DNA from 4 places in the Klebsiella terrigena genome. Region 4 is predicted to be linked to each of the others. Evidence: predicted binding sites of a transcription regulator. Region 4 holds the regulator's gene; each other region holds the start of a gene.
The links. The regulator sigma-54, encoded in region 4, starts transcription at its own class of promoters, with help from an activator protein. The targets are predictions, from matches to a motif close to GTTGGCACANNTTTCGCTNT.
Positions count from the first base shown of each region.

Region 1: the regulator sigma-54 is predicted to act here: its motif matches at 1,629-1,648, upstream of norV (anaerobic nitric oxide reductase flavorubredoxin).
Region 2: the regulator sigma-54 is predicted to act here: its motif matches at 1,407-1,426, upstream of glnA (glutamate--ammonia ligase).
Region 3: the regulator sigma-54 is predicted to act here: its motif matches at 2,037-2,056, upstream of glnK (P-II family nitrogen regulator).

Region 1 is NZ_CP050508.1:1,162,672-1,166,116, forward strand. Features, by position in the region: gene norW (NADH:flavorubredoxin reductase NorW) at 1-141, opposite strand, end outside; gene norV (anaerobic nitric oxide reductase flavorubredoxin) at 138-1,583, opposite strand; gene norR (nitric oxide reductase transcriptional regulator NorR) at 1,770-3,314, shown strand; gene gutQ (arabinose-5-phosphate isomerase GutQ) at 3,277-3,445, opposite strand, start outside.
Region 2 is NZ_CP050508.1:5,524,531-5,527,975, reverse strand. Features, by position in the region: gene glnA (glutamate--ammonia ligase) at 1-1,319, opposite strand, end outside; gene typA (ribosome-dependent GTPase TypA) at 1,699-3,445, shown strand, end outside.
Region 3 is NZ_CP050508.1:4,386,702-4,390,146, reverse strand. Features, by position in the region: gene HCK03_RS20605 (SmdA family multidrug ABC transporter permease/ATP-binding protein) at 1-94, shown strand, start outside; gene HCK03_RS20600 (SmdB family multidrug efflux ABC transporter permease/ATP-binding protein) at 87-1,865, shown strand; gene glnK (P-II family nitrogen regulator) at 2,108-2,446, shown strand; gene amtB (ammonium transporter AmtB) at 2,480-3,445, shown strand, end outside.
Region 4 is NZ_CP050508.1:520,606-524,050, forward strand. Features, by position in the region: gene ptsN (PTS IIA-like nitrogen regulatory protein PtsN) at 1-403, opposite strand, end outside; gene hpf (ribosome hibernation promoting factor) at 477-764, opposite strand; gene rpoN (RNA polymerase factor sigma-54) at 787-2,220, opposite strand; gene lptB (LPS export ABC transporter ATP-binding protein) at 2,268-2,993, opposite strand; gene lptA (lipopolysaccharide ABC transporter substrate-binding protein LptA) at 3,000-3,445, opposite strand, start outside.

The sequences.
Region 1 (3,445 bases), 640 kb from region 4:
GCTGAGATCCGGTTTGTTGTACTCATCCATGCTGTCGGCGGCGATCAGCGTCAGCGGGATCTGCGGGTCCTGCTTACGAATATTTTTTACCAGCTGGCGGGCCGCGAAGCCCGAGCCGATGATGACGATGCCATCACTCATTTTGCCTCCGTTGCCAGAACGTCAAAGACATCTTTGCCGAGAGAGCACTCAGGGCACAGGAAGTTATCCGGCACGTCGCTCCACGGGGTGCCGGGCTGGACGTCCTGGTTCGGTTCGCCTTTCGCCGGATCGTAGATCCACTGGCACACGCTGCACTGCATTGACGGGCCGAGGTCGGCCGCCGCTGCCGCGGCGCAGTCGCTCTGTTCAGCCGACGCTTTTTTATCAGCGCTGGCCGGCAGCGGGGAGAGGGCCCACTGGCGGGCGATTTCGCGGCCGTGCTCGCGGCAAATTTCCAGCGCATCCAGGTCCGGGCGCCACTTCGCCTTCAGGCTCAGGGACATTTCAAAGCCGGCATCCTGCAGGCGGGTAGAGAGGCGGTCAACCGCGCCGCCGCTCCAGCCGTGGGAGCCAAAGGCGCTGGCGCGCTTGTTGCGAAAACGCAGGCCGGTCATCTCCTCCACCAGGCCGGCGATTTTCGGCATCATGACGTTGTTCATGGTCGAGGTGCCCACCAGCACGCCTTTTGAGCGGAAGACGTTGGTCAGTATTTCGTTTTTGTCGCTGCGGGCGACGTTAAAGATTTTCACCGCCACGCGCGGGTCGATGTCGGTGATGCCCTGGGCGATCGCGTCGGCCATCATGCGGGTGTTGTTGGACATGGTGTCGTAGAAAATGGTGATGCGGTCTTCCTGATAATCCGCCGCCCATTTCAGATACATTTCGACGATTTGCGTTGGGTTATCGCGCCATACCACGCCGTGGGAGGTGGCGATCATATCCACTGGCAGGTTGAATCCGAGGATTTCGGTAATTTTCGGCGTCACCAGGCGGCTGAACGGCGTCAGGATGTTGGCGTAGTAGCGCTGGCACTGCTCGAACAGTTCGGTCTGATCCACTTCGTCGTTGAACAGGTGCTCGTCGCAGTAGTGCTGGCCGAAGGCGTCGTTGCTGAACAGCACCGCGTCGCCGGTCATATAGGTCATCATGCTGTCCGGCCAGTGCAGCATCGGGGTTTCAACGAAGATCAGCTGCTTACCGTTGCCGAGGTCGAGGCTGTCGCCGGTTTTCACCACCTTAAAGTTCCACTCAGGGTGATGGTGGTGGCCGGTAATGGAGTCGATGGCGTTGGCGGTGCAGTAAATCGGGGTGTCCGGGATGCAGTTCATCAGCTCGGTCAGCGCCCCGGCGTGGTCCTCTTCCGCATGGTTAATCACGATGTAGTCGATATCGGCGAGGTCGATTTCGCTGCGCAGGTTCTGCACGAACTCGCGGCTGAATTTGTGATCCACGGTATCGATCAGGACGTTCTTTTCTTCGCGGATGAGATAGCTGTTGTAGCTGCTGCCGCGCAGCGTTTTATATTCGGTTCCGTGGAAATCGCGCACTTCCCAGTCGCGTTGGCCAACCCAATGAATGTTATTTTTAACCAGAATAGACATAGCAACCTCAATTAATTCAGCGTTTTCAAAATAGATGTTTTGCTTATATCAAGTTGCGTGCCAACTTTTTAATTGTTTGATTTTGTTCTGTTTATTATTTTTCGTTAAAAACATTGATGTCAAAATGACAATGGTTAAAATAGTCGTTATGACTATTGTGATTGTCAAAATGACAGTGAGGCAGCGATGAGCTTTTCCGTAGAGGCGCTGGCGAAAATCGCCATTGATTTGCAAAGCGATATCGGCCACGCCGACCGCTTCCCGCGCCTGATTGCCACCCTGCGGCAGATCCTCGGCTGCGATGCCTCGGCGCTGCTGCGCTATGAGGCGCACCAGTTTGTGCCGCTGGCGATCGATGGCCTCGCCCAGGACGTGCTCGGGCGGCGCTTTTCCCTCGAGGGGCATCCGCGTTTAGAGGCTATCGCCCGTGCCGGCGACGTGGTGCGCTTCCCGGCGGATAGCGACCTGCCGGACCCGTATGACGGGCTGATCCCCGGCCAGGAAAGCCTCAAGGTTCACGCCTGCGTTGGGCTGCCGCTGTTTGCCGGACAGACGCTGATCGGCGCGCTGACCCTCGACGGCATGGACGCCGACCGCTTTGACAGCTTCAGCGATGAGGAGCTGCGGCTGATTGCCGCGCTGGTGGCGGGGGCGCTCAACAATGCGCTGCTGATCGCCCGCCTGGAGAATCAGAACGTGCTGCCGGAGCCGAGCGCGAGCTACCCGGCCGCCGATCGTCAGGAGATTATTGGCCTTTCGGCGCCGATGCTGCAGCTGAAAAAGGAGATTGATATCGTCGCGGCATCGGATCTCAACGTGCTGATTGACGGTGAAACCGGCACCGGCAAGGAGCTGGTGGCGAAAGCCGTGCATCAGGGCTCGCCGCGCGCTGCCAATCCGCTGGTCTACCTCAACTGCGCGGCGCTGCCGGAAAGCGTGGCCGAGAGCGAGCTGTTCGGCCACGTCAAAGGGGCGTTTACCGGGGCTATCAGCAACCGCAGCGGCAAGTTTGAAATGGCCGATAACGGCACGCTGTTCCTCGATGAAATTGGCGAGCTGTCGCTGGCGCTGCAGGCGAAGCTGCTGCGCGTGCTGCAGTACGGCGACATTCAGCGCGTCGGGGACGATCGCAGCCTGCGGGTGGACGTGCGGGTGCTGGCGGCCACCAACCGCGACCTGCGCCAGGAGGTAGTAGAAGGGCGCTTTCGCGCCGATCTCTATCACCGGCTGAGCGTCTTTCCGCTGTCGGTGCCGGCGCTGCGCGAGCGGGACCAGGACGTGGTGCTGCTGGCGGGCTATTTCTGCGAGCAGTGCCGCCTGCGGATGGGGCTGGGGCAGGTGGTGTTAAGCAGCGCCGCGCGGGCAAGGCTGGGCGCCTGGCCGTGGCCGGGCAACGTCCGCGAGCTGGAGCATGCGATTCATCGCGCGGTGGTGCTGGCGCGGGCGACCCAGGCGGATGATGACATTGTGCTGGAGCCGCAGCACTTTCAGTTTGCCGGCGAAGCGCCAAACCTGCCGAGCGCCGCGCCGCTGGCGCCGACGCAGGCGATAAACCTGCGCGAGGCGACGGAGGCCTTCCAGCGCGAGGCGATTGCCCGGGCGCTGGCGGAGAATAACCGCAGCTGGGCGGCGGCTGCCCGGGCGCTGGCGCTGGACGTCGCCAACCTGCATCGGCTGGCGAAGCGTCTGGGGCTTAAAGAATCCCGGCCTGATAAAAGTTCTGCAGGTTAATCGCGCCGACCAGCTGGCCGCGCTCATCCACTACCGGAGCGGCGCTGATCTTGTGCTTCATCAGGCGCTCTTTGGCATCAACCGCGCGGCTTTGATCCTGCAGCGTCACGCCGTTGCGGGTCATCGCGCGG
Region 2 (3,445 bases), 590 kb from region 4:
ATAGCGTCGTTGGTGAATACGCCACCCGCGGTCAGGAACTCACGGTCAGCGTCCAGCGCGTTCAGTGCTTCTTCCAGAGAGCCAGCAACCTGTGGGATCTCTTTCGCTTCTTCCGGCGGCAGGTCATACAGGTTTTTGTCCATGGCTTCGCCCGGATGGATTTTGTTCTTGATACCGTCAAGACCAGCCATCAGCAGCGCAGCGAAGCACAGGTACGGGTTGGCAGCCGGGTCCGGGAAGCGCACTTCGATACGACGCGCTTTCGGAGAGGTGACCACCGGAATACGGATAGAGGCAGAACGGTTACGGGCAGAGTAAGCCAGCATAACCGGTGCTTCGTAACCCGGGACCAGACGCTTGTAGGAGTTGGTGGTCGGGTTAGCCAGGGCGTTAATCGCTTTAGCGTGTTTGATTACGCCGCCGATGTAGAACAGCGCTTGCTCTGACAGGCCAGCATATTTGTCACCAGAGAACAGGTTTACGCCGTTCTTGGACAGGGACATGTGGCAGTGCATGCCGGAACCGTTATCGCCAAACATTGGTTTTGGCATAAAGGTCGCAGTTTTACCAAAGCGGTGAGCAACGTTGTGCACAACGTATTTGTAGATCTGAATTTCGTCCGCTTTTTTGGTCATGGTGTTGAAGCGGGTAGCGATTTCGTTCTGACCAGCAGTGGCGACTTCGTGGTGGTGAGCTTCAACAACCAGGCCCATCTCTTCCATGATCATACACATGGTAGAGCGGATGTCCTGAGAGGAGTCAACCGGTGGAACCGGGAAGTAACCGCCTTTCACGCCAGGACGGTGACCTTTGTTGCCACCTTCGTATTTGGTGGAGGAGTTCCATGCGCCTTCGATATCGTCGATAGCCACGTGGGAACCGGAGATAGAAGCACCAAAGCGGATGTCGTCAAACAGGAAGAACTCTGGCTCTGGCCCGAAGAGTACGGTATCTGCCAGGCCGGTAGAACGCAGGTACTCTTCAGCGCGTTTAGCGATGGAGCGCGGGTCACGGTCGTAGCCCTGCAGGGTGCCTGGTTCCAGGATATCGCAGCGAATGATCAGCGTCGGTTCTTCGAAGAACGGGTCGATCAGCGCGGTGGTCGCATCCGGCATCAGAACCATGTCAGATTCGTTAATACCTTTCCAGCCACCAATCGAGGAGCCATCAAACATTTTGCCTTCTTCGAAGAATTCGGCATTAACCTGATGAGAAGGAATTGTGACGTGCTGTTCTTTACCTTTGGTATCGGTGAAGCGCAAATCGACAAACTTCACTTCGTGCTCGTTCAGCATCGTCAAAACGTGTTCAGCGGACATACTTAAACTCTCCCGGATTGGTCATTGTCGTCGTGGTAACGAAAACTTTTTTACTACTTAAAGTGGCGTTGTTGCCTTAAAATAGATAAAGCGAAATCTGTGCCAACTTTTAAATGCTATGCAAAACGCTGTATCATGCGCACCATAGTGCAAAAGAACTGCACCATGATAGGAATAATGCACCAAAGTAGTGCTTCAGTGTGAACATTGAGCACCATTTTGGTGCAGTTTTTGTTACGGTGCCCTTTTATCGCTCCGTGAAAGCGATCACAAAGAAACTCTGCAATACTTGTTTGCGGAGGATGTTTGTGATCCTGTTCAGTCCTTCGCTTATTACGTGTACAATAACGCGCTATTTCTAATGCCTGAGGCAAAGTTTGTGATCGAAAATCTGCGTAACATCGCCATCATCGCGCACGTTGACCATGGTAAAACTACCCTGGTTGACAAGCTGCTCCAGCAATCCGGTACGTTCGATGCACGTGCCGAAACACAAGAGCGTGTGATGGACTCCAACGATTTGGAGAAAGAGCGTGGGATTACCATCCTCGCGAAAAACACCGCAATCAAATGGAATGATTACCGTATCAACATCGTTGATACCCCTGGGCACGCCGACTTCGGAGGTGAAGTTGAGCGTGTTATGTCCATGGTTGATTCTGTGCTGCTGGTGGTTGATGCCTTTGACGGTCCGATGCCGCAAACGCGCTTCGTCACCAAGAAAGCCTTTGCCCACGGCCTGAAGCCGATCGTGGTCATCAACAAAGTTGACCGTCCGGGCGCACGCCCTGACTGGGTTGTCGATCAGGTCTTCGATCTGTTCGTTAACCTCGACGCAACTGATGAGCAGCTGGACTTCCCTATCGTTTACGCATCTGCGCTGAACGGTATCGCGGGTCTGGACCACGAAGATATGGCTGAAGACATGACTCCGCTGTATCAGACCATCATCGATCGCGTACCGGCTCCGGACGTTGATAGTGATGGCCCGCTGCAGATGCAGATCTCCCAGCTTGATTACAACAACTACGTTGGCGTAATCGGCATCGGTCGCATCAAGCGCGGTAAAGTGAAGCCGAACCAGCAGGTCACTCTGATTGATAGCGAAGGCAAAACCCGTAACGGTAAAGTCGGTAAAGTCCTGGGCCACCTCGGTCTGGAACGTATCGAGACTGACGTCGCGGAAGCTGGCGATATCATCGCAATCACCGGTCTGGGCGAGCTGAACATCTCCGACACCATCTGCGATCCGCAGAACGTCGAAGCGCTGCCGCCGCTGTCCGTTGATGAACCGACCGTTTCTATGTTCTTCTGCGTTAACACCTCTCCGTTCTGTGGTAAAGAAGGTAAGTACGTTACTTCTCGCCAGATCCTCGATCGCCTGAACAAAGAGCTGGTACACAACGTAGCGCTGCGCGTTGAAGAGACTCCGGATGCGGACGCATTCCGCGTTTCTGGCCGTGGCGAACTGCACCTGTCCGTTCTTATCGAGAACATGCGTCGTGAAGGTTTCGAAATGGCGGTTTCCCGTCCGAAAGTTATCTTCCGCGAAATCGACGGCCGCAAACAAGAGCCGTTTGAAAACGTTACGCTGGACGTTGAAGAGCAGCATCAGGGTTCCGTGATGCAGGCTCTGGGTGAGCGTAAAGGCGACCTGAAAAACATGAATCCAGATGGCAAGGGCCGCGTACGTCTCGACTACGTGATCCCAAGCCGTGGCCTGATTGGCTTCCGTTCTGAGTTCATGACCATGACCTCCGGTACCGGTCTGCTGTACTCCACCTTCAGCCACTACGATGATATTCGTGCGGGCGATGTTGGCCAGCGTCAGAACGGCGTACTGATCTCCAACGGTCAGGGTAAAGCAGTTGCGTTCGCACTGTTCAGCCTGCAGGACCGCGGCAAGCTGTTCCTGGGCCACGGTGCTGAAGTTTACGAAGGCCAGATCATCGGTATTCACAGTCGTTCTAACGACCTGACTGTAAACTGCCTGACCGGTAAGAAACTGACCAACATGCGTGCGTCCGGTACTGACGAAGCAACGGTTCTGGTTCCGCCGATCAAGATGTCTCTGGAGCAAGCTCTCGAGTTCATCGATGACGACGAACTGGTAGAAGTTACCCCTG
Region 3 (3,445 bases), 1.7 Mb from region 4:
GCCGGGCTGGTATCGCGATATGTACCGCTATCAGCAGCTGGAGGCGGCGCTGGATGATGCCCCTCATGACCTTGAGGAGGCTGCCGATGCGTAGTTTTACCGAACTCTGGCCGACCTTAAAACGCCTGCTGGCCTACGGCTCGCCGTGGCGCAGGCCGCTGCTGATTGCGGTCGGAATGATGTGGATTGCAGCCGCCGCCGAAGTCAGCGGCCCGCTGCTGATCAGCTACTTCATCGACAATATGGTGGCGAAGAATTCGCTGCCGCTGAAGCTGGTTAGCGGGCTCGCGGTGGCCTATCTTGGCCTGCAGATCCTCGCGGCGACGCTGCACTACAACCAGTCGCTGCTGTTTAACCGCGCCGCCGTCGGCGTCGTTCAGCAGCTGCGTAGCGACGTGATGGATGCCGCGCTGCGCCAGCCGCTGAGCGAATTCGATACGCAGCCGGTCGGGCAGCTTATCTCCCGCGTCACTAACGACACCGAGGTGATCCGCGATCTTTACGTCACCGTGGTAGCGACGGTGCTGCGCAGCGCGGCGCTGATTGGCGCCATGCTGGTGGCGATGTTCAGCCTCGACTGGCGCATGGCGCTGGTGGCGCTGGCGATTTTCCCGGCGGTGCTGATCGTCATGATGATCTATCAGCGCTACAGCACGCCTATTGTCCGGCGGGTGCGCGCCTGGCTGGCGGATATCAACGACGGCTTTAATGAAGTGATTAACGGCATGGGCGTTATCCAGCAGTTCCGCCAGCAGGCGCGGTTCGGCGAGCGGATGCGCGAGGCCAGCTATGCCCACTATCTGGCGCGCATGCAAACGCTGCGTCTCGACGGCTTCCTGCTGCGTCCGCTGCTCAGCCTCTTCTCGACGCTGGTGCTGTGCGGGCTGCTGATGCTCTTTGGCTTCAGCGCCTCGGGAACCATTGAGGTCGGGGTGCTGTACGCCTTTATCAGCTATCTCGGCCGGCTGAACGAGCCGCTGATTGAGCTGACTACGCAGCAGTCGATGCTGCAGCAGGCGGTGGTGGCCGGCGAGCGGGTCTTCGAGCTGATGGATCGACCGCGTCAGGCGTGGGGTCAGGACGATGCCCCGCTGCGCAGCGGGGCGGTATCGATCGAGGATCTCTCGTTTGCCTACCGCGGCGATCGGCTGGTGCTGCAGGATATCAATCTGGAGATTCCGTCCCGCAGCTTTGTGGCGCTGGTGGGCCACACCGGCAGCGGCAAAAGTACGCTTGCCAGCCTGATGATGGGCTACTACCCGCTGAGCAAAGGCGAGATCCGTATTGACGGCCGTCCGCTCTCTTCTTTAAGCCACAGCGCATTACGCCAGGGCGTCGCCATGGTGCAGCAGGATCCGGTCGTGCTGGCCGATACCTTCTACGCCAACGTCACTCTCGGCCGCGATATCAGCGAGGCGCAGGTCTGGGACGCGCTGGAAGCCGTGCAGTTGGCCGAGCTGGCGCGCGGCCTGGAGGGCGGGCTTTATACCCAGCTGGGCGAGCAGGGCAACAATCTCTCGGTGGGCCAGAAGCAGCTGCTGGCGCTGGCCAGGGTGCTGGTCGATACGCCGCAGATACTGATCCTCGACGAGGCGACGGCCAATATCGATTCCGGCACCGAGCAGGCGATCCAGCAGGCGCTGGCAAAGGTTCGTCAGAACACGACGCTGATTGTGATTGCCCACCGCCTGTCGACGATAGTCGAAGCGGATACGATCCTGGTGCTCCATCGCGGCCAGGCGGTTGAGCGCGGAAACCATCAGCAGCTGCTGGCGGAAAAAGGGCGCTACTGGCAGATGTACCAGCTGCAGCTGGCCGGCGAGGAGCTGGCGGCCAGCTCGCAGGAAGAGTCCCTGATTGCCTGATGCACTATAAGCAGGCAGTGATTCTGCGGCGATATAGCGTGGTGCAAAAATGCAACCTCTTACGCACTAAAATGGTGCATTTTTAGCCGCTCCCGGGCGCTTTCCCCCGCGTTCCCGGGTCGTTTCTCGCTTTTCTCCATCAAAAGGGCCGCTTAGCGGTCCTTTTTCATTTCTGGCATAGCCTTTGCTTTATTCCCTGTGTGTTAGCTGCTGCCATTACGAATTCTGATCGGAGGGGACTTATGAAGCTGGTTACCGTGGTAATCAAACCGTTTAAACTGGAAGACGTTCGCGAAGCGTTATCTTCCATCGGCATTCAGGGCCTGACGGTCACTGAAGTGAAAGGGTTTGGCCGCCAGAAAGGCCATGCTGAGCTGTACCGTGGCGCCGAATATAGCGTTAACTTTTTGCCGAAGGTAAAAATTGACGTGGCGATCGCCGACGATCAGCTGGATGAGGTCGTTGACGTCATCAGTAAAGCGGCATACACCGGGAAAATTGGCGATGGCAAAATTTTTGTCGCCGAGCTGCAGCGCGTTATTCGCATCCGCACCGGCGAAGCCGACGAAGCGGCACTGTAACGTCCAGACCACACAGTGATGGGGATTGAGAAGATGAAAATAGCAACAACAATGAAAACAGGTCTGGGTGCACTGGCGCTTCTTCCAGGATTGGCCATGGCCGCACCGGCGGTGGCGGATAAAGCCGACAACGCCTTTATGATGATCTGCACCGCGCTGGTGCTGTTTATGACGATTCCGGGCATCGCGCTGTTCTACGGCGGCCTGATTCGCGGCAAAAACGTGCTTTCGATGCTGACTCAGGTGATTGTCACCTTTGCTCTGGTGTGCGTTCTGTGGGTGGTCTACGGCTACACGCTGGCGTTCGGTACCGGCGGCAGCTTCTTCGGCAACTTTGACTGGGTATTATTGAAGAATATTGAGCTGAAAGCGCTGATGGGCTCCTTCTATCAGTACATTCACGTCGCTTTCCAGGGCTCCTTCGCCTGTATTACCGTCGGCCTCATCGTCGGCGCGCTGGCGGAGCGTATTCGCTTCTCTGCGGTGCTGATTTTCGTGGTGGTGTGGATGACGCTCTCTTATGTCCCGATTGCCCATATGGTATGGGGTGGCGGTCTGCTGGCGACGCACGGCGCGCTGGATTTTGCCGGCGGTACCGTCGTACATATCAACGCCGCGGTTGCCGGGCTGGTGGGTGCCTACATGATGGGCAAACGCGTGGGCTTTGGCAAAGAGGCGTTCAAACCGCATAACCTGCCGATGGTCTTCACCGGCACCGCGATCCTGTACGTTGGCTGGTTTGGCTTCAACGCCGGTTCTGCGAGCGCGGCGAACGAAATTGCGGCCCTGGCATTTGTGAACACCGTCGTGGCAACCGCCGCTGCGATTCTGGCCTGGACCTTCGGCGAATGGGTGACTCGCGGTAAGCCGTCCCTGCTGGGTGCCTGCTCCGGAGCGATTGCTGGTCTGGTCGGCATTACGCCAGCCTGTGGTTACATCGGCGTGGGTGGTTCACTGATTGTCGGTCTTGCTGCCGGTCTGGCGGGTCTGTGGGGCGTG
Region 4 (3,445 bases):
TTTTATCCGCCAGCCGTTTTGCCACCAGCGACAGCGTATGCAGATGGGTTTTTGTCTGATCGGCCGGCACTAAAAGCGCAAACAGCAGATCGACGGGCTGATTGTCGATCGCATCAAAAGCGATCGGCGTTTCCAGCTGCACAAAAACGCCAACGGCGCGCAGCGTATCCTCTTCAAGCTTACCGTGCGGAATGGCGATGCCGTTGCCAATTCCGGTACTGCCCATTTTCTCACGGGTGAGGATCGCTTCGAATACCACCTGGGACGGCAGACCTAGCTGCTTTGCTGCCAGCTCGCTGATGATCTCCAGCGCGCGCTTTTTGCTCTGGCAGTGAACCTGGCTACGGGTACATTCCTGATTAAGGACATTGCTCAGTTGTAGAGCTGAATCGTTGTTCATCATAATTTCACCTGAGCTCGCTCTCTGCCAGCTGCCGACAATAGCCGACGGCTGGCAGGGACGATCGCCCGGACAATTAGTGTTGTTTTAGTTTATCTTTATGTTTTGTTAACTGTCGTGCCAGCTTATCGATGAGACCATCGATAGCAGCATACATATCCTGCCCTTCCGCACTGGCATGGATTTCGCCACCGTTGACATGCAGATTGGCGTCCGCAATTTGCGTCACCTTCTCTACTTTTAACACAATGTAGACCTGATTGATCCTGTCGAAAAACTGCTCCAGTTTGCTGAACTTCGCGTTGACGAACTCGCGCAGGGCCGGGGTGATTTCGACGTTGTGTCCTGTAATGTTGAGCTGCATAGTGTCTTCCTTATCGGTTGGGTCACACCAGCTGTTTACGCTGGTTAGACGGCGGAATGGATAAAGACTCTCGGTACTTAGCGACGGTGCGGCGCGCCACCATGATACCCTGTTCAGACAGGATGGTGGTGAGCTTACTGTCACTCAACGGCTTCGCGGGGTTCTCCGCGGCGATTAACTTCTTCACCAGCGCGCGAATGGCGGTCGACGATGCCTCGCCTCCGCCTTCGGTATTCACGTGGCTGGAGAAGAAATACTTCAGTTCAAAAATACCGCGCGGGCTGTGCAGGTACTTTTGCGTGGTCACGCGTGAAATCGTCGATTCATGCATTTCGACGGCCTGAGCGATATCCGCCAGCACCATCGGTTTCATAAACTCTTCGCCCTGTTCAAAGAAGGCCTGCTGCTGTTCGACGATGCAGCGGCTGACGCGCAGCAGCGTATCGTTGCGGCTTTCCAGGCTTTTGATCAGCCAGCGGGCTTCCTGCAGGTTGCTGCGGATAAACTGGCTATCGGCGTCGTTACGCGTGCTGTTGCCCATTGCGGCGTAGTGCTGGTTGATCTTCAGGCGCGGGATGCTGTCGGAATTCAGCTCTACGACCCAGCGTTCGCTCACCTTACGCACCAGCACATCCGGGATCACGTATTCCGGTTCGCTGGTTTGGATCGACTGGCCCGGGCGCGGATCTAACGACTGGATCAGATTAACCGCTTCTTTCAGAACGTCCTCTTTCAGCCGCGTAACGCGCATCAGGGAGCGAAAGTCGTGGTTGGCGAGCAGATCGAGATGATCGCTGATGATAAGCCGGGCCTCTTCCAGCCACGGCGTCTCTTTGGCAAACTGCGAGAGCTGAACCAGCAGGCAGTCGCGCAGATCTTTTGCCGCGACGCCAACCGGGTCAAAACGCTGGATGCGCTTCAGTACCGCTTCAACTTCTTCGAGGCCGATTTCGTCATCGTCAATGCTCTCAACGATATCCTCCACCCGCAGGGTGAGGTAGCCGGTATCATCAACGGCATCGACGATAGAGGTGGCGATAGCGCGGTCGGTATCGGTGAACGGCGTCAGCTGGACCTGCCACATCAGGTAATCCTGCAGGCTCTGAGTCGTTTCACCTTGATAGATAGGCAGCTCGTCATCCTGGTAATCGACGCCGTTGCCAGAAGGCGTGCCGGCGGTGTAGATCTCATCCCAGCTGGCGTCGAGCGGCAGCTCCTCGGGCATATCTTTTTGCTCAAGGGCGTCCACGGTATCCAGAGACTCGCGGTCCTCAACTTCTTTCGTTTCTACCTCTTCATGAAGATCGGTTTGCTCAAGCAACGGATTACTCTCCAGCGCCTGCTGGAGTTCCTGCTGGAGTTCTAACGTGGACAGCTGCAGCAAACGAATGGCCTGCTGCAGTTGTGGCGTCATGGCAAGCTGTTGGCTTAGCCTTAATTGCAAACCTTGCTTCATATTCAGGGCTAATATCTCCGGCTAAAACGTCTGTAACCTCTACCCTATCAGAGTCTGAAGTCTTCCCCAAGATACACGCGCTTAACCTGCTCGTCTTCCAGGATTTGCTGTGGGGTGCCGTGAGCAATCAGATGCCCCTGGCTGACGATATAAGCACGTTCGCAGACCGCCAGAGTTTCCCTGACGTTATGGTCGGTGATTAGGACGCCAAGGCCGCTGTCGCGCAGGTGCTCGATGATGCGTTTGATATCGATAACGGAGATGGGGTCAACGCCAGCAAACGGTTCATCCAGAAGGATAAATTTAGGGTTGGCGGCCAGCGCGCGGGCAATTTCAACGCGGCGACGTTCGCCGCCGGAAAGCGCCTGACCGAGGCTATCGCGCAGATGCTCGATATGAAACTCTTCCATCAGCTCTTTCGCGCGATCTTCACGCTGTTCGCTGCTCAGATCGTCACGAATCTGCAGTACCGCCATCAGGTTATCGTAGACGCTCAGGCGACGGAAAATCGAGGCCTCCTGCGGCAGATAGCCAATGCCACGGCGCGCGCGCGCGTGAAGCGGCAGCAGGCTGATATCTTCATCGTCGATGATAATATTGCCGGCGTCGCGCGGCACGATCCCGACCACCATGTAGAAGGTGGTGGTTTTGCCGGCGCCGTTCGGGCCGAGCAGGCCGACAATCTCACCGGAGTTGACGGTCAGACTGACATCTTCCACCACGCGGCGGCCTTTATAAGCTTTGGCGAGATTCTTTGCAGTTAATGTTGCCATAACGAATTACTTACCTTTCTTTGGCTGATCGGTGCCTTTGTCCTGCAGCTGCGAAGGAACCAGAACCGTAGTCACGCGCCCGCCTTTGTTGCTGAACGCCTGCATTTTCTGCTCTTTCACCAGATAGGTGATCTTGTCACCCTGGATATTGCTATCGATCTGTTCCAGATGCGCATTACCGGTCAGTACGACGAAATCATTTTGCAGCTCATAGCGCATTTTCGACGCGCGGCCTTTCACCGGCTTGCCGTTATCCTGCATCTGGAAGAAGGTTGCCGGATTGCCGTATCCGTCGATCACCTCTTTGCCCCTCTCGCCGCCTGGACGAGTGACCACGACCTTATCGGCATTGATCTTGATGGTGCCCTGGGTCACGACGACATTACCGGTAAAGGTGACAACATTGCCCTGCATATCCAGCGACTGCTGATCGGATTCGATATGAATCGGCT